Regions from separate parts of the Thermosinus carboxydivorans Nor1 genome, predicted to be linked through region 1. Evidence: riboswitches for the same ligand, from Rfam matches in the RefSeq annotation. Region 1 holds a riboswitch; each other region holds the start of a gene.
What was found. Region 1 has a riboswitch for S-adenosylmethionine ahead of TCARDRAFT_RS12665 (homocysteine biosynthesis protein). Riboswitches for the same ligand answer to the same signal wherever they lie in the genome.

Region 1 (4,635 bases):
AATTTCATACATATTTTCACCATGATGGATGCCCTGGCCAAAGTGAACATCAGCCGTGTTGCGCACCGTATAGAGATTAATGCCGCCAGGCCTTAACACCCGGCGAACCTCATCAGACAGCAATGTTAATTCCCAGTAGTAAAAGCCATGCAGTACAGCATATGCGAATAGCAGGCATCAAAGGTTTCGGCGCCAAACGGCAACGGCTGCCTTACATCATGGCAAACCGCCGCAATATTAGGCGTTAAGCCCAACATTCTGGCTTTTTCCCGGATGGTTTGCACGCCAATACCGGTATATTCCAGGGCCGTGACATGAAAACCGCATTGGGCGAAAAAAATCGTGTCCCGCCCCTGCCCCGCTCCTAACTCCAAAATTTTCGTTTTCCGCTCTTTTTTTAACAGTTCCGCCGCTTGCTTGGCGGCAAAACTCGGTTCGTTGCCGAAAAGTTCACCATCCTCGGCGAAAACTTTTTCCCAGTGTAGATGTTGGTTATCACGGACCATTTTGTCTGATTTAACCATGGCCACCCCTCCCAGCGCCTGTTATCCGCTCACTCAATTTTTATTTGTTAATTCGCAACCGCAGTAGCAGGCACCTGCTATAGCACAATATAAAATAAGTTAACTGTAAAAATATTTGTATAGGTGGTAGCAATTTATCAAGCAGCGCACCGTTCTCTCGCTAATACCGCCGCTCTTAGCCGATCATGTACGGCGTGAGGCGGAGAACTTCCTGCAATTCTCGAATTAATACAAAGCGAAATGCTGCAGAGCGCAGCCCGGACATAGTTCACTGCGATCATGGCTGCTCAACGCAGCCCCGTGGGGATTATTATGTTGATGGTGGAGCCGCCTCGCCACGAAATAAACAACTTTTTTGCCTTTACGTGAAGCCTAATCGAAACTATTTTAGAAAGCCAGCAGAAATCAACATTTACATAGCGATGACTGACACTGAACCATCTATATGAAACACTAGGAGTTAAGGACTATGGATTTTGGAATTGACCCCGTTAAAAAAGAAGCGTTAGTAGAATCGGGACGCCGATGTACCCAAAATATTTCGCTTGGTATGATAACACTGCAAACCCGGCATATAATCGCCCGTGAGACAGATGGGCGCAATCGTACCGGCAGCGCTTGGGCAAATCATGGCTACTATGGTATACCGTCTAGCAAACCAATACCTTGTACCCAGGTAAAACAGAAAATCCAGACTGAGAAAAAGGACTTATGAGTCTGCACAGAGAAACATTCCATCACTATGATATAGGGGAGTTGAGAGCATGATCAAACGGGCGAGCGAATTAGTTACCGAGGTTGCTACTAACCGGTTCGGCGGCAAGGGTGAAGTAATTGGGACCAAACTATTGGACATGGAACAATTGCAAGGGAAAGGCCGGTTATTCTCCCATAGCATTCTCAAGCCGGGCTGCTCTATCGGTTACCATCAGCACAATGGCGACGCTGAGACCTACTACATCCTTAAAGGCGAAGGCATTGTCAACGATAACGGCACGCTGGTTAAGGTCCATGCCGGAGACGTGGTCTTTACCGCCGACGGCGAGTCCCACTCCATTGAAAATACCGGTACGGAAGACCTGGAATATATCGCTTTAATCCTCTACTCCAAATGAAATTGTAACAGCCTTTACGCATTATGGGCGTAAAGCCTGGTTGTTTAGCAATAAATCCCTTGACAGAAATACATTTTTGGCGTATATTTATCTCAACTGTCAAAAGTTGTATACCGTGTACTCTTATCAAGAGCGGTGGAGGGACTGGCCCTGTGAAGCCGCGGCAACCGGCAGCAATGCGTCTGGTGCCAAATCCAGCAGAATCTTCGGATTCTGGAAGATGAGAGGAAAGGTATGGCTGCCATAATATGGCGTCTCTTTCCTCTCAGAAAGAGACGCTTTTATTTTACCTTTTTCAATAAAAGGGAGGCTTTGTTATGGCAGCACCAAAAAGAAGCTATGAAGAAATCAACGAACGCATCCGCAAGGGGCAGGCGGTAGTACTCACCGCCGAGGAGGTCAGCCAACTGGCCAAAGAAGAAGGAATAAGCGCCGTCGCCCGTAAGGTAGACGTAGTCACCACTGGCACCTTCGGTCCCATGTGCTCTTCCGGGGCCTTTCTCAACTTCGGCCACAGCGACCCGCCCATCAAAATGAAACGGGTGTGGCTCAACGACGTGCCCGCCTACGCGGGCATCGCCGCCGTGGACGCCTACATCGGCGCCACGGAAATATCCGAAACAAATGAGCAATACGGTGGCGCCCATGTCATCGAGGATCTTGTCGCCGGCAAGCGCGTTCACCTTAGAGCCACCGCTCCGGGTACCGACTGCTATCCCCGCAAGAGCATCGATACCTGGATCACCAAGGACGACATTAATGAGTGCTTCCTTTTCAATCCCCGCAATGCCTACCAGAACTACGCCGCCGCCACCAACACCTCCAATCGCATCCTCTATACCTACATGGGCATGCTGCTGCCCCGCTGCGGTAACGTTACCTACTCCACCTCCGGCGAGCTCAGTCCACTCCTCAACGACCCCCACCTGCGTACTATCGGCGTGGGTACGCGCATCTTTCTGGGCGGTACCGTAGGCTACGTCGCCTGGAACGGCACCCAGCACAACCCCTCACGCCCCCGCAACGAACATGGCATCCCTGTCGGTGGCGCCGCCACCCTTGCCCTTGTGGGCGATCTTAAGGCGATGAACCCGGAATTTCTCCGGGCTGCCGTCTACGAACGCTATGGCATCAGCCTGTTTGTGGGCGTGGGTATCCCGATCCCCATCCTTGATGAAGACATCGCACGCTGCGTGTCTGTCACGAACGCCGACATCGAAACCTGCCTCTTTGACTATAGCGTCCCCTCCCGCAACCGCCCCGTCCTGGGACGCTACAGTTACGCAGAACTCCAGTCGGGCAGCATCTCCTTAAACGGCCGCCGCGTGCGCACCGCTCCGCTGTCCAGCCTGGCCAAAGCCCGGCAGATCGCCGCTCTCCTCAAGGAGTGGATCCGCACCGGCCGCTTCGAACTGACCCACCCGGTAGCGCCTTTGCCGCAGGAAGCCACCCCGCGCCCCCTGGACATCCGAAAGGAGGATGAATAATAATTATGGCTGTCACGGAACGCATCATCCTGAACTTCACCGCCGAGAACTACGACAAACCTATTACCTATCATCTGGTTAAGGACTTCGACCTCAAGATTAACATTCTCCGGGCCGAGGTAACCCCCGGCGAGGAAGGCCATCTGCTGCTGGATGTAGAAGGGGAACCGGAGCAAGTTACTGCTGCGCTGGCTTTTCTGCAGCAAGAGGGCATCGACGTCGTCTCTACCCGCCGCCAGATCCAGGTTGACACCGGGCGCTGCACCCACTGCGGCGCCTGCACGGCGGTCTGCTTCTCCCGGGCGCTGGTGCTTGAACGCCCCACATGGGAGCTGTCTTTTCACCCCGACAAATGCATTGTCTGCGGTCTGTGCGTGCAGGCTTGTCCCGTGCGGGCCATCCGGCAGGGATCGGCCGGTCGCAGCGCAGAGGAGCTGGCAGGTGCATGACCGGCTATGAACCGCGCTGGTACCGTGAAGAGCTGCACCGCACCGAACTGTCTCCCTTTGTAGTACGCTTTCGCGAAACCGACCTATGGGTGGCTGTACCGCCGGAAAAAGACACTCCGGCGCTGCGCCGGCTATGCCAGGTAACGGCAGCCACCCTCTGGCAGGAACTACACGACTACATCCTCACCGATCCCCGTTTTTACCATTCGCTCGTGCCCTATTTGCCGCGCTTCGGCTGCCCGCCGGTGGCCGCGCGCATGGCCGCTGCTGCCGAAAAGGCCGGTGTGGGGCCCATGGCTGCGGTGGCAGGCGCCTTTGCGGAAGAAATCGCCCTGGTGCTTGCCAGACGTTTTTCCTTAACCGACATTATCGTTGAAAATGGCGGCGACATCTACCTAGCCTCCACTGTCCCACGGCGCATCGCCGTCTGGGCAGGTAATTCGCCGCTTTCGGGGAAAATTGCCCTGGACATCGCGCCCGACCTCTCCCCGCTGGGCATCTGCACTTCTTCGGCCACCGTCGGCCCGTCTCTCAGCCTGGGCAAAGCGGATGCCGTCACCATTCTGGCTCGGGATACCGCCACCGCCGACGCCTTTGCCACCGCCGTGGGCAACCAGGTGCGCACCGCTGCCGACATCGAAAGCGCGCTCGTTTTTGCCGCTGAACAGCCGGACATTCTGGGCTGCCTTATTATTATCGGCGACCACCTCGGCGCCATCGGCCGCATCCGGCTGGCCCCGCTGGCTGACTCAGTGCCTATAAATACCGCAAAGAAAGGATGCCGTCCATGTTGATCCACCAACTGTTCGCCCAAAAACGTCCCGTCGTGTCCTTTGAAATCTTCCCGCCCAAACCGGATTCCCCTCTGGAATCCATTTTTGACTGCATTGAAGAACTGCAAGCGCTAAAACCCGATTTCATCAGCGTTACCTACGGCGCGGCCGGTTCTACGCGGGGCCGCACACTGGAGGTAGCCCGCCACATTCAGCATGACCATGGTATTCCCGCCCTGGGACACCTTACCTGCGTCGGCGCCACCGCCGAAACCATCCAGGCTATT
Region 2 (4,635 bases), on a different contig from region 1:
GCCGCTGTTGCGCTGGCTTGCCAGTTAGGCGGTCAAGAGTTTCTGCGGCTTCTCGGCGGTTCACAGCAAGCATTAGCCGCTGCTCATACCGGGGGCGAAACTTCGATATGCTCATTGCAGCCCGTTCGACCAAATTCAACCGCTCCAATTTACGGAGAGCAGTTAACACGTTCGGCCCAAACTTTTTAACCAGTTGGTGTTGTGCAGTCAAGCTCTTTGCGCGTAAATAATTAAGGACTTGGTTCATTTCGTCTGAAATTTGGCATGATAAGGAAGAACTTGGCTTGCTCTCGCTTTCGTTCAAGCGGTAAGCGATATGGCTTTTTAATTCTCCTTTTCCTGGCACAAACAGGCGCAAAGCTTCAGCCAGCGGGCACAAATAGTAATTGCTCATCCACTCGGCTGTTTGCAGCATATTTTCATCAAACCAAGGTTCATCATCCAACACGCTTAATACAGGCTTTAATCCTTCCGCTTCGGCCTGCTCTTTAACGGCAACAACAAAGCCCTCGGCCTCGCGTTGGCCGAAAGGCACCCGCACACGCCACCCCCTGCCAACAAACGCCAATTCCGGCGGAATGAGATAAGAAAAGGTAGCAGCGATAGTACGTACGGCAATATTAACGGCCACTTCCGCAATGCGCCCCATGTTCTTCACCTCATAAAAAAGAAGAGTACTGTTTGCAGCAAACAGTACATCCTACTTCGCTGTACGGTATAATTCTTGCTTAGGTCGGAAAATACCTGCTACCTGTCATCGTTTTGTTCATACCCGACCAGAAACTCATCTAATTCAAAACCCGTATCCATAGGCTGACGTTTAAAGAAACGTTTCAAGCGACTCTTCCCCAGCGGCGTAAAACGGTACCGCATAATAGCCTACCCGCGGATGGAATACCCGAGCATTTGCAAAGTTTCTTCAATATAGCCGCTGGCGATTACATTAGCGTCATACTCAACGGTAACTTGTCTGGTATTTAGATTAACATCGACATCGGTAACCCCGTCAAGATGGCTCAAGGTGTGCTCAATGCGGTCACGACAATGATCACCCTTAAGACCACCCACCGAATATACCGACTTCTTAATTGCTTTTGAAGCAGGCACTGCAATACTAACCCCCTTTGGTTTATCACTATGATGTTAGTATTGCCAGTACCAGCGGTTTAAATTAAAGATTTGCTTCCCGCCGTAAAATTTCCGCTTTGTCGGTTCGTTCCCACGGAAGATCAATATCCGTTCGGCCAAAATGGCCATAGGCTGCCGTCTGGCGGTAGATTGGGCGACGCAAATCAAGGCTCTTGATAATACCGGCCGGACGAAGGTCAAAATGTTTTTGAATAAGTTCGACAATGCGGCTTTCGGCAATTTTAGCAGTGCCGAAAGTTTCAACCATAATCGATACAGGGCGGGCAATACCGATTGCGTAGGCCAACTGAATTTCACACTTATCGGCCAAGCCGGCGGCTACAACATTTTTAGCCACATAGCGAGCTGCATAAGCAGCTGACCGGTCGACTTTAGTGGGATCTTTGCCGGAAAAAGCACCGCCACCGTGACGGGCCATACCGCCATAGGTATCAACAATAATTTTGCGCCCAGTCAAGCCGGCATCTCCCTGTGGTCCACCAACGACAAACCGGCCGGTAGGATTAATATAATATTTGGTTTGAGCATCCAGCATGTCCCCGGGAACAACAGGAGTAATAACTTTGGCGATGATATCTTTTTCAATGGTGGCAAGATCCACATCAGGACTATGTTGGGCCGAAACGACAATGGTGTCCACGCGGACCGGCTTGCCGTCTACATACTCTACTGTCACCTGGGTTTTTCCATCGGGACGCAGATAAGCAAGTTCGCCATTTTTACGAACCTCAGCCAGCCGGCGAGCCAGACGATGAGCTAAAGCTATGGGCAGTGGCATGAACTCAGGGGTCTCATTAGTTGCATAGCCGAACATCATGCCTTGGTCACCGGCACCGATCGCCTCGACTTCATCCATCTCGCCACGTTTAGCTTCCAGTGCTTTATTTACGCCCATCGCAATATCAGGTGACTGCTCGTCAATTGATGTCATTACACCACAGGTATCGCCGTCAAAACCAAATTTTGCACGGGTATAACCAATCTCTTTAATGGTCTCCCGCACAATCTTCGGAATATCGACATAGCAAGAAGTTGTGATTTCCCCTACCACATGGACAAGTCCGGTTGTTACTAAAGTTTCACAAGCGACACGAGCCATGGGGTCTTGGGCAAGGATTGCGTCGAGAATACTGTCAGAAATTTGATCGGCAATTTTGTCCGGATGCCCTTCGGTAACCGATTCCGATGTAAATAATACCCGCTTTTTTTCCATTTGTGCACCTCCTAATCAATAAAAAAACTCCCACAAGGGAGACTTTTGTCGTATACTCCCCATCTCGCGCCGTACGCCGGAATTGGCACCGTTTTGGACTTGCCAAATGGTTGCCGCGGTTTCATCGGGCCAGTCCCTCCACCAACTCTTGATGAGTATAGTATATGTAATTTTCACCAAAGCAATTTTAAAGTAAAACAAGGAAAAAATCAACCTTTTTTTGTCAATAAATCGCAAACTCTATCAAGAATAATTTCGGCAACACGCGTTTTCGGCATTCGCTCTAGTTCTTCAACACTACCATCACGATAAATAAGCTTAACAATATTAGTGTCGGCGTTAAACCCCGCCCCCGGTAGCGTAACATCATTAGCTACTATCATATCAAGATTTTTTTGGGCCAATTTTTCCTTAGCGTTACTAAGCAAGTCCTGCGTTTCAGCGGCAAACCCCACCAAGATTTGGTGCCGCTTCAACGCCCCCAGTTCCCGTAAAATATCAGGGTTTTTTTCCAAAACAAGGGTAAGCGACTCGCCGGTTTTTTTAATTTTATGCTCTGCTACTTCACGCGGTCGATAATCGGCCACAGCCGCCGCCTTAATAACTACATCGCAGGCAGCATATTCGGTCAAAACGGCCTGCCGCATCTCTTCCGCCGTTTCCACCTTCTTTACGAAAATACCCAGTGGCGGGGTTAATGCGGTGGGGCCGGAGACGAGAATGACCTCCGCACCGCGGCGAGCTGCCGCTTCAGCTATAGCATAGCCCATTTTGCCACTTGACCGGTTGCCTAAATAACGAACAGGGTCAAGCGGTTCACGGGTACCGCCGGCAGTAACCAAAATTCGCTTGCCCGCCAATACTCCACGCGACCGGAGCAGTTCCTCCACTTTGGCAACAATTATCTCCGGCTCGGGCAAGCGCCCGGGGCCTTCCACCCCGCAGGCCAGCATGCCTGTTGCGGGTTCAATGATGTGATAGCCCAATTCAGCCAGTTTTTGCAAGTTATGTTGGACAATAGGATTTAGATACATATTGCTATTCATGGCTGGCGCCAATACTATCGGCGCTTGGGTAGCCATCACGGTCGTTGAAAGCATATCATCGGCAATTCCGTTGGCAATTTTGCCAATTATGTTGGCGGTTGCAGGGGCTATTAAAAATAAATCGGCCAAAGTGGCCAATGCAATATGCTGAACATTCCAGTTTTTGGGTTCTTCCCACATATCAACTACTACTGGATTACCGCTTATCTCCCGAAAAGTAAGGGGCGTAACAAATTTGGTAGCCGATTTGGTCATAATAACATGAACCGAACTTCCGGCTTTCCGCAAGCGGCTAACTATTTCCACACTTTTATACACGGCAATGCCGCCGCTAACGCCCAGGACAATATTTTTGCCCTTCAACACGGTGTCCTCCTACTTAATACCTGTCTTGGTACGCTCATAAGTGATTTTGCCTTGAGCAACCTCTTCCAAGGCTATGGTGACGGGTTTATTCGATTTGCTTTCAACAAGCGGCGGTTCGCCGTTCATGATTTCCCGAGCTCGCTTTGCGGCAAGAACAACTAATGTATATTTACTGTCAACTTTATCTACTAATACGTCTAAGGACGGATGAATCAACCTGAATCCCTCCTTCTAAAGTTTCGCTGCGCGCCGTGAAGTTTGACAAATGCTATCAATCAACCCATTGTTGCGCTCCACCCGGCACTTTTCCGCCGTTATGATTGCGGCTATTTTTTGCACTGCGCGATCCACTTCATCGTTTACCACAAAATAATGATAGTTATAAGCGCAACTAAGTTCGGCCGTAACACAGCTTAACCGTTGTTTAATCGCTTCCGCACTGTCAGTCCCGCGTTTATGAATGCGCTCCGCCAGTTCGTCCAAAGAAGGCGGCAAGATATATATGAATACGCCCTGCGGAAACTTCTTTTTAATCTGCAACGCGCCCTGGATATCGATTTCCAACACAACATCCTTGCCACTGCTTAGTAAGTCCATTACATACCGCCGCGGTGTTCCATAAAAGTTCCCATACACTTCGGCCCATTCAAGAAGCTCATCGTTTTCAATCATGGCCTGAAATTTTTCGCGAGATACAAACCAATAGTTAACCCCGTTCACCTCCCCGGCACGGGGTAAGCGGGTAGTGGCTGAGATTGAGTAATTTAAATTAGGATCATTACGCAGCAATTCCCGGCAAATCGTCCCTTTTCCTGTCCCGGACGGCCCGGAAAGCACAATTAAGATCCCTTGCTGCGTCAT
Region 3 (4,635 bases), on a different contig from region 1:
GGCAACCATGTTGTCAAGATAGGGCTGGTGTTGGAAGCTGTTGGCATCAATGTCGCCCTGGCTCAAAGCGACATTAGGCTGCACATAGTCGTTGAATTCCACGACCTGGATTTTCAGGCCGTCTTTTTCCGCCACTTTTTTGACAACGTCCATTATTTCGGCGTGGGGGCCGGCGGTAACGCCCACTTTTATAGGCCGGTCGGACGGTGTGGCGGCTTGTTTGCCGCAGCCGGCCACGAGGCCGAGTGTAAACAGCAGCGCGAGGGCTAATGCGATTGGTTTCGTCCATTTGTGCATTATTGGTTACCTCCTTAACTAAGAATTAGAATGCCGGTACTACCGCACCTTGATATTTTTCGGTGATGAATTTGCGGACTTCCTCCGAGGTCAGCGCTTTGGTCAGTTTTTGAATTTCCGGGCGGTTTTCATCGCCTTTGCGTACAACCAGAACATTTACATAGGGAGAATCTTTCTGTTCAATAAAGAGGGCGTCTTTCGTAGGAACAAGTTTGGCTTCCAGCGCATAGTTGGTATTGATTACGGCCAAAGTTACATCATCAAGGGCCCGGGGCAGCTGCGGTGCTTCGAGTTCACGGATTTTCACGTTCTTTGGGTTAGCCGTAATGTCTTTGACAGTGGCGTTGACGCCGACACCGTCTTTAAGCCCGATCACACCGGCTTTAGCCAGTAGGGCGAGCGCGCGCCCGCCGTTGGTCGGGTCATTAGGGATGGCAACTACGGCGCCGGTTGGAACGTCATTTAAGTTTTTGATTTTTTTGGAGTAAATGCCCATGGGCTCGATGTGGACGGCCGCGGTGTAAGTGAGCTGGAGGTTGCGCTCGGCGGCAAACTTAGTGAGGTAAGGAATGTGCTGGAAAAAATTGGCGTCTAGCTCTTTTTCCGCTACGGCCAGGTTGGGACGGACGTAGTCGCTCATTTCCACGATTTGAAGGTCAATGCCTTCTTTTTCCAGAGTCGGTTTTATTACCTGCAGAATTTCAGCGTGGGGAACGGCCGTGGCGCCAACCTTCAGTACGGTTTTGCCGCTAGTAGCAGCCGGCGCCTGCGTTTTGCCGCCGCAGCCGGCGACAACAGCCAACGACAAAATGAGGGTGAGCAGTAGGGCGATACGTTTCATGAATGAACTCCTCCTTGTTAGGGCATTATTTTTTGTTCAACCGGCGGGCGAGCCAGTCGCCGCACGATTGGATAAGCTGTACCTGAGCAATTAGGATAATGACGGTTGCAAGCATGATGTCGGCCCGGAAGCGCTGATAGCCGTAGCGGATGGCGAGATCTCCCAGCCCACCGCCGCCGATAGCGCCGGCCATGGCCGAATAGCCAATCAGGCTGATTACCGTGATCGTCAGGCCGAGCACAATCGAGGGCAGTGCTTCGGGGATGAGCACTTTGGCAATAATCTGTAGCGGGGAAGCGCCCATAGCTTGGGCGGCTTCGATGACCCCGTAGTCGACTTCTTTGAGTGCCGATTCGACGATGCGGCCGACGAAGGGGATAGCGGCAATGCTCAGCGGTACAATGGCCGCATCGGTGCCGATGGATGTCCCGACAATGAGACGGGTTAGGGGAATGATGGCGACCATGAGAATAATGAACGGAGTCGAGCGGGTAGCATTAACGATTGCGCCCAAAACGCGGTTGACAACGAGGTTTTCCAAAACATGTCCCTTGTCAGTCGTTACCAGGATGACGCCGAGGGGGAGGCCAAAGAGGGCGGCGATAAAAGCCGACACACCCACCATGTAAGTTGTTTCCCACAGCGACTCAGCCAACAGCACGAGCATTTCTTGCGACATAACCAATCACCTCTATTCCTAAGTCTCGTGCCCGCAGGTAGTTGAGGGCGTTCTGGATGCCGGCCTGGTCGCCGGACAGTTCGACAATCAAGGTGCCGAAGGGAGTACGCTTGATGTGGTCGATATTGCCGTAAAGGATGCTTGTGTCGACATTAAAGCGGCGGATCATGCCGGCGATTATGGGTTCTTCGGCCGAGCGGCCAATAAAGGACAGGCGCAGAATAAGATTGGAGTCAGGGAGCGGCGTGGGCGAAAAGACGGTATCGGCAAAGAAATCGGGCAGGTCATGGTTGACAATGGTGCGGATGAATTCACGCGTCGTGGCCGTCTGGGGGCGGGTGAAGACATCGAGTACCGGGCCTTCTTCAATAATGACGCCGTTTTCGATGACGGCCACACGGTCGCAGATTTCTTTAATAACCTGCATTTCGTGAGTGATTAGCACAATGGTCAGCTGCAGTTTTTGATTGATGTCAAAGAGCAGTTTCAAGATAGATTGCGTGGTCTGTGGGTCTAAGGCGGAAGTGGCTTCGTCGCATAAGAGCACTTTCGGCCGGCTGGCTAAGGCGCGGGCAATACCGACCCGCTGTTTTTGACCGCCGCTGAGCTGGGATGGATATTGATCCCGTTTATCGGCAAGCCCCACCAGTTCAAGGAGCGGCAAAACAGCCTGAGCAATTTCCGTTTTGCTTTTGCCGGCCAACTCAAGCGGGAAGGCTACATTTTCATAGACAGTGCGGGAAGACAGCAGGTTAAAGTGCTGAAAAATCATGCCGATTTTTTTGCGCCGCTCACGCAAGTCCTTTTCGGACATCGTCGTTAGTTCTTCACCGTCGACCACTACCGAGCCGCGGGTTGGCCGCTCCAGCATATTTATACAGCGGATTAAAGTACTCTTGCCGGCGCCGCTTTTACCAATGACACCGAAAATTTCACCGCGGCGCACCTGAAGGTTTATGCCTTTAAGAGCATGGACCGCTCCGTTGGTGCCGGGATAGACCTTTTCAATGCCGGTCAGTTTAATCATTTGCTTCTCTCCTTTCCTTGGCATAAAGAAAACCTCTTCGCAGACGAAGAGGTTTTTGTTCTGTAAACAGAAACTCCCCCCCCCCTCATCTGTCAGAACTTATCCGTTCTGCAGGAATTGGCACCGTTTCGCACCCAAAGATGCGATGGTTGCCGCGGCGTCATCGGGCCAGTCCCTCAGCCAGCTCTTGATGAAAGAGTGTTTCGCTATGCCATTGTTGAATTACATGCTATCATGGATAGCAGTGGCTGTCAAGCAAAAATTTTTTAATTCACTTTTTCGTAAATTAAAGAATAAAAGACATAAAGGCAGGAAAGGAATGAGAGAGGGCGAATAGTATGCTCAAAGTGGTAATGTGTGCGCGGGAGGAGTGTGGATTATGCCCGTTAACCCTAAGCTGAAAGAACCTTTGACCGACCAGCTGTTCAAGGCGATTTTATTACTTGCCAATGAGGAGGAATGTTATCAGTTTTTTGAAGATATCTGTACCATCAGCGAAATCAAAGCTATGGCGCAGCGCCTGGAGGTGGCGCGGATGCTGAAGGCAGGTCACATCTATGATGACATTGTTGCGCGCACCGGGGCCAGCACGGCCACGATCAGCCGGGTCAAGCGCTGCTTACATTATGGCGCCGATGGCTACAAACTTATTCTTGCCCGGTTGGAAGAACAAGAGCGTTTGCGACAGGAGGATGCAGCCCATGAGCCAAAATGAGTTTGTCCCGCAAATTCCCTACGGGACACGTGATTTTTTGCCCCGTGATGCGAAAAAAAAGCGCTTGGTGGAAAGCGCCCTTGCCGGTCTTTTTACCCGGTGGGGTTATGACGAGGTAATTACGCCTACATTTGAGTATCTGGACATTTTATCGGTCGGCGCCGACCAAGAATTGGTTCAGCATATGTTCAAATTTCTCGATAAAAATAACCGGCTATTAGCGCTCCGGCCGGATATGACTACGCCTATTGCCCGGGTAGCGGCTACCCGGCTCCGGGAACAGCCGGCGCCGCTGCGTCTGTTTTATTTGACTAACGTCTTCCGGTATGAGCAGGCCCAGGCCGGCCGGCAATGCGAATTCTACCAAGCCGGTGTAGAACTGATGGGCATGGCGGGGCCTGCCGCCGATGCCGAGGTCGTAGCGCTGGCGGCCGCGGCTATGCGGGAGGCAGGGTTGACCGTCTTTCAGATCAGCCTCGGCCAGGTGGAATTTATTAACGGTCTAATGAATGAATGCGAATTGCCGCAGGCCGAGCGCCAGCGGATTAAAAATTGCCTGGTGCAGCGCGACCTGGTCGGCCTGGACGAGGCCCTGGCGGCGAGCTCCTTATCGCCGGCCGGGCAGGTACTTTTTAAGCGTATTCCGCTGCTCCACGGGCGGGAAAATATGCTTGATGCGGCCTATGGCATGGTGAGCAACGACATGAGCCGCCGCGCCCTCGATAACCTGGCGGAGATTTATCGGCTTCTTGAGTATTACGGCGTAAGCGGGCATGTCTCTTTCGATCTGGGGATCATCCGGAATTTTGACTATTATACAGGGGCTGTTTTCGAAGGTTACACGCCGGGCCTAGGCTTCCCCCTTTGCGGCGGCGGGCGCTACGACGGCATGGTAGGCGCTTTTGGGGTGGAATATCCGGCTACGGGCTTTGCTCTGGGCATCGAGCGCCTTATGCTGGCGCTTGAGCGGCAGGGTCTGACCCCGGACGGCAACGCCAAAGACGTCTATATTGGCTGGGCGCCGGGGCGGCTGAATGAGGCGATTGCGCTGGCCGGCGAGCTCCGCGCGGCAGGGC
Region 4 (4,635 bases), on a different contig from region 1:
TTGCCGGCGCTCGCTAAGGCCTGGGGGCTGTCGCCCGCCCAGATGGGGTATATCGGCAGCGCCGGACTTGTCGGCATGGCGGTGGGGGCGGTATTGTCCGGGTTTGCCGCCGACCGGTTTGGCCGGAAGAAAGTTTTTGCCGCAACGCTGCTGCTTTATAGTATTGCCACCGGGCTGTGCGGTTTGGCCTGGGATTTTGCATCACTACTGGTTTTCCGTTTTTTGGTTGGGTTTGGCCTGGGCGGTGAATTGCCGGTAGCGGCGACGTTGATGACCGAATACTCGCCGCCGGCGGCGCGGGGTAAGTTTATCGTTTTACTGGAAAGTTTCTGGGGACTCGGGTGGCTGGCGGCGGCCCTCATCGCCTATCTGTTTATTCCCTATTACGGTTGGCAGGCCGCTTTCTTCATTGGCGCTTTGCCCGCCTTGTATGTTTTTGTCATCCGGTTAGCGGTGCCGGAATCGGTGCGGTATCTTCTGGACAAAGGACGGCTGGACGAAGCCCATACAATCGTCAGCAGCCTTGAAGCGGCGGCCGGCGTGACAGCGTCCTTTGTCCCGACGGCACCGAAAGTGCGGACGGTTCGGCAAGTAATGTTTGCCGAACTGTGGGCGCCGCCTTTCTTACGGCGTACTGCCATGCTTTGGCTGCTGTGGTTCGGCATTGTTTACTCTTACTATGGCATTTTTACCTGGCTGCCATCGCTGATGACGGCCCAGGGATTTACCATTATCAAAAGTTTTGAGTATGTGCTGATAATGACCATGGCTCAGCTGCCTGGCTATTTCAGCGCCGCTTATTTGGTTGATCGTATCGGCCGCAAGGCGACACTGGCGCTATTTCTGGCAGCCAGCGCCGCCGCCGCTTTTGGTTTCGGCTATGCCAATGCCCCCTGGGCACTAATCGTGTGGGGGAGCCTGATGTCTTTCTTCAATTTGGGCGCATGGGGAGTAGTATATACTTATACACCGGAGCTTTATCCAACCCGCATTCGCGCTTTTGGCTCGGGCTGGGCGGCGGCCGTCGGCCGGTTTGGCGGCATCCTGGCGCCCGCCATTGTCGGCTATATGCTGGGGGGAGGCGCCGCTTTCGCCGGAGTTTTCACGATGTTCACGGCTACCATGCTGTTTATTGCCGCTATTGTTTTAGTGTTGGGCGAAGAAACCCGCCAGAAATCGCTTGATGAGATTAGTGATTAGAAAAAATCAAAATTTGCATCTATTATTAGGAACAAGTAATAAAATTATGGATAATTCCCAATTTTTTTTACTTGAAATTATCTTTAAATTCTGATAAGATAAAACCACAAATGATGTGAGAGGGTGGTGCAAATCATGAATGTAACGATCAAAGATGTGGGGAATTTGCTGATTTACAGTATCGGCACCGCCTTGGTGCTAACCCTGGCCGTTATAAGCCTACACTAAAACAACGCTTGCTGGTGGCCGCGTCGCTGGACGTGGCTTTTCTATTGAAGCGTGTTTATTGATTTTGTCTGGCTGGAAATGATATAATGGTGATGTATCTACTCCGAAAGGGGTCGTTTGCGTGATTACAACTATTTCGTTTATCATCGGTTTTATTGCTGCTTACTGGGTATATAATGACGCCAGAAGTCGCGGGCATGAACTGGGCACGGCTTTGCTATGGTCCCTGGGAACGCTGGCCATGCTTATTGTTTTCCTCCCGTTGTACCTGCTCATCGGTCGAAAGCAAGCCATGAAAAATACTAAGCGCCAAGAGCCGGTTATTGATGTGGAGGCTACGCCGGTAAACGACCAGATCCATTGCCCGATGTGCGGCGCCAAGGTCAAGGAAGATTATAAGGTTTGTCCTTACTGCGGTTATACGCTCAAGCCCAAGTGTGAAGCATGCGGCCGTGAACTCAGCCGTGAATGGCGCACTTGCCCCTACTGCCAGACGCCGGCTGCCCCCAAGTGAGTAATTCCCAAAAGTTTACACAAAAAAGTTACAAAAAAACATTAGACATTACCGCCTATTTATGATATAATCATTTCTGTCGCTGAACACACGCCATGCGCCCGTAGCTCAGGGGATAGAGCGCCGGCCTCCGGAGCCGGGTGCGCAGGTTCGATTCCTGCCGGGCGCACCAGAAAGCGCATAAATACTGGGTTGGAAGGCATTCCAACTCGGTATTTATGTTTTTGAAGAGAACCAGCTTCCGTGCATTACGCTTTATAATTCATGACTGGACTGCGGCAGTAGCTAAAAGCAGCGGCCAATTCGCATCAGTGCCAGGAAGCCTTGTTTCCGACATTAGATAATGCACCTCGTTCTTCATAGTGACATTTTATCGCGTTAATCTACACGGTGACATTATCACAAGTTAAACACATTTTGACAATCCGGCTATTGACATTTGTTTCAATATATCATATAATCTGCTCAACACAAAAATATAAGGCATACACCTCTTATCCAGAGTGGTCGAGGGACTGGCCCGATGACGCCCGGCAACCGGCTTTTATAAGCAGTGGTGCTAATTCCAGCAGGAGAAATCCTGGAAGATGAGAGGAAAGGTGCGTGTGTACAAAACCCCCTTTCCTCTGGAAAGGGGGTTTTTGTATGCCGGTGAAAGGAGAAGAAGGAATGCATTTGCCAGACAACCTGAAAATTGCCACTTTGGCCGTTCATGGCGGCCAGACTCCCGATCCCACCACCGGGGCCCGGGCTGTGCCTATCTATCAGTCGACTTCTTACAATTTCCGCGACAGCGATCATGCCGCTGCTTTGTTTGCCTTGAAAGAAACGGGCAATATTTATACGCGGATAATGAACCCGACAACCGACGTATTGGAAAAACGTATGGCCGCCTTGGAAGGCGGGGTGGGCGCGGTGGCTTTCGCCTCCGGTCATGCGGCGATCGCTGCTGCCATTTTGAACATTGCCGAAGCCGGTGACGAAATTGTTAGTTCCTCCGCGCTTTATGGCGGAACGTATAACCTTTTTCTGTATACTCTGCCCAGGCTGGGTATAACCGTTAAATTGGTAGACCCCAGCGACCCGGAAAATTTCCGGAAAGCCATCACACCAAGGACTAAAGCTGTCTATGGGGAAATTATCGGCAATCCCGGGCTTGGGGTACTGGATATTGAAAAAGTCGCCGCTATAGCCCATGAGAACGCTATACCGCTGATTGTTGACAACACTTTTGCTACTCCGTATTTATGCCGACCTTTCGATTTTGGTGCCGATATCGTAGTCCATTCGGCAACGAAATTTATCGGCGGTCATGGTACGACAATGGGCGGTATCGTCGTCGACGGCGGTAAGTTTGACTGGGCCGCAGGCAACTTTCCGTTATTGAATGAGCCTGATCCCAGTTATCATAACTTGCGCTATTCCCGGGAGTTTGGCCCCATGGCCTTTATTATCCGCCTGCGGGTGCAAGTTTTACGCGACCTTGGCGCCTGCATCAGCCCTTTTAATAGTTTTCTGCTACTTCAGGGACTGGAAACGCTGCACTTACGGATGGCCCGCCACAGTGAGAATGCCCAGACTGTGGCAGAATACCTTGCCGCACATGATCAGGTAGCGTGGGTCAACTATCCCGGTCTTCCTAGCCACCCGCAGCATGACTTGGCGCAAAAGTACCTGGCAAAGGGTGCGGGAGCCATCCTGACGTTCGGCATAAAAGGCGGTCTTGCGGCTGGCAAAAAGTTTATTGACAGCCTTAAGTTGCTTTCCTTGCTCGCTAACGTTGGCGACGCCAAATCACTGGTTATTCATCCCGCCAGCACCACTCATTCGCAGCTTACATCTGAGCAGCGCGCCAGTGCGGGAGTGCCGGATGACATGATCCGTCTTTCCATAGGAATTGAAGACGTAAGCGACATAATTTACGACCTTGAGCAGGCTCTGGCGGCGGCCAAGGCGCTTTAGATGGGGAGAGTTTGCTCTATCCTTATAGTTGGCGGTAGGAGGTGGATGGTGTTTTGCGTCCATTTCTTAAGTATGCGAAAGTGGCTGACCCTGACAATCCTCTCGTACTGACCATGGGTGGAACACTAACCGATGTTACCGTGGCTTATGAAACTTACGGGACACTATCGCCTAACCGGGACAACGTAATTTTGGTGACCCACGCCCTTACTGGCGACAGCCATGTGGCGGCCCACGACGACAAGGACGAAAAAGGTTGGTGGGATGCATTGGTAGGACCGGGACGGCCGATAGACACCAACCGTTTCTTCGTTATTTGTTCCAATGTTCTGGGCGGATGCCGGGGAACGACGGGGCCGTCCTCGCCGGACCCGGCGACCGGGCGGCCGTACGGCATGCGGTTTCCCGTCATTACCATACGGGACATGGTCCATGTCCAGAAACGGCTGTTGGAGCAACTTGGCATTTACCGGCTGGTCTTGGTAATCGGAGGATCCATGGGCGGAATGCAGGCTTTGGAATGGGGGGTCACTTATCCCGAGTTTATGGATGGTATAATAGCCATTGCGGCTCCCGGTTATTCTTCCGCCCAGTCCATAGCTTACAATAAAGTGGCGAGGGAAGCGGTGATGCTCGACCCGGCCTGGCGGCAGGGTGATTATTATGGTGGTCCCGGTCCGCAAACCGGCCTGTCGATCGCCCGCGGCCTGGGGATGATTACCTACCAAAGC

Region 2: another riboswitch for S-adenosylmethionine. It lies ahead of metK (methionine adenosyltransferase); the one in region 1 lies ahead of TCARDRAFT_RS12665 (homocysteine biosynthesis protein).
Region 3: another riboswitch for S-adenosylmethionine. It lies ahead of TCARDRAFT_RS01470 (methionine ABC transporter ATP-binding protein); the one in region 1 lies ahead of TCARDRAFT_RS12665 (homocysteine biosynthesis protein).
Region 4: another riboswitch for S-adenosylmethionine. It lies ahead of TCARDRAFT_RS06725 (homocysteine synthase); the one in region 1 lies ahead of TCARDRAFT_RS12665 (homocysteine biosynthesis protein).

The regions. Positions count from the first base shown of each region.
Region 1 covers NZ_AAWL01000026.1:20,350-24,984, forward strand. The annotation lists gene TCARDRAFT_RS15855 (hypothetical protein) at 1-99, opposite strand, end outside; gene TCARDRAFT_RS15860 (class I SAM-dependent methyltransferase) at 126-524, opposite strand; gene TCARDRAFT_RS12655 (hypothetical protein) at 994-1,239, shown strand; gene TCARDRAFT_RS12660 (cupin domain-containing protein) at 1,289-1,639, shown strand; SAM riboswitch class I at 1,760-1,866, shown strand; gene TCARDRAFT_RS12665 (homocysteine biosynthesis protein) at 1,957-3,126, shown strand; gene TCARDRAFT_RS12670 (NIL domain-containing protein) at 3,132-3,575, shown strand; gene TCARDRAFT_RS12675 (UPF0280 family protein) at 3,572-4,369, shown strand; gene metF (methylenetetrahydrofolate reductase [NAD(P)H]) at 4,363-4,635, shown strand, end outside.
Region 2 covers NZ_AAWL01000002.1:144,091-148,725, forward strand. The annotation lists gene priA (primosomal protein N') at 1-649, opposite strand, end outside; gene TCARDRAFT_RS02255 (heavy-metal-associated domain-containing protein) at 880-1,107, opposite strand; gene metK (methionine adenosyltransferase) at 1,172-2,362, opposite strand; SAM riboswitch class I at 2,419-2,520, opposite strand; gene coaBC (bifunctional phosphopantothenoylcysteine decarboxylase/phosphopantothenate--cysteine ligase CoaBC) at 2,572-3,774, opposite strand; gene rpoZ (DNA-directed RNA polymerase subunit omega) at 3,784-3,990, opposite strand; gene gmk (guanylate kinase) at 4,006-4,635, opposite strand.
Region 3 covers NZ_AAWL01000001.1:325,979-330,613, reverse strand. The annotation lists gene TCARDRAFT_RS01485 (MetQ/NlpA family ABC transporter substrate-binding protein) at 1-297, opposite strand, end outside; gene TCARDRAFT_RS01480 (MetQ/NlpA family ABC transporter substrate-binding protein) at 323-1,138, opposite strand; gene TCARDRAFT_RS01475 (methionine ABC transporter permease) at 1,164-1,817, opposite strand; gene TCARDRAFT_RS01470 (methionine ABC transporter ATP-binding protein) at 1,786-2,844, opposite strand; SAM riboswitch class I at 2,927-3,041, opposite strand; gene TCARDRAFT_RS01460 (YerC/YecD family TrpR-related protein) at 3,224-3,559, shown strand; gene hisZ (ATP phosphoribosyltransferase regulatory subunit) at 3,546-4,635, shown strand, end outside.
Region 4 covers NZ_AAWL01000007.1:49,204-53,838, forward strand. The annotation lists gene TCARDRAFT_RS06710 (MFS transporter) at 1-1,200, shown strand, start outside; gene TCARDRAFT_RS06715 (zinc ribbon domain-containing protein) at 1,550-1,942, shown strand; tRNA gene TCARDRAFT_RS06720 (tRNA-Arg) at 2,040-2,114, shown strand; SAM riboswitch class I at 2,434-2,536, shown strand; gene TCARDRAFT_RS06725 (homocysteine synthase) at 2,612-3,904, shown strand; gene metX (homoserine O-acetyltransferase MetX) at 3,958-4,635, shown strand, end outside.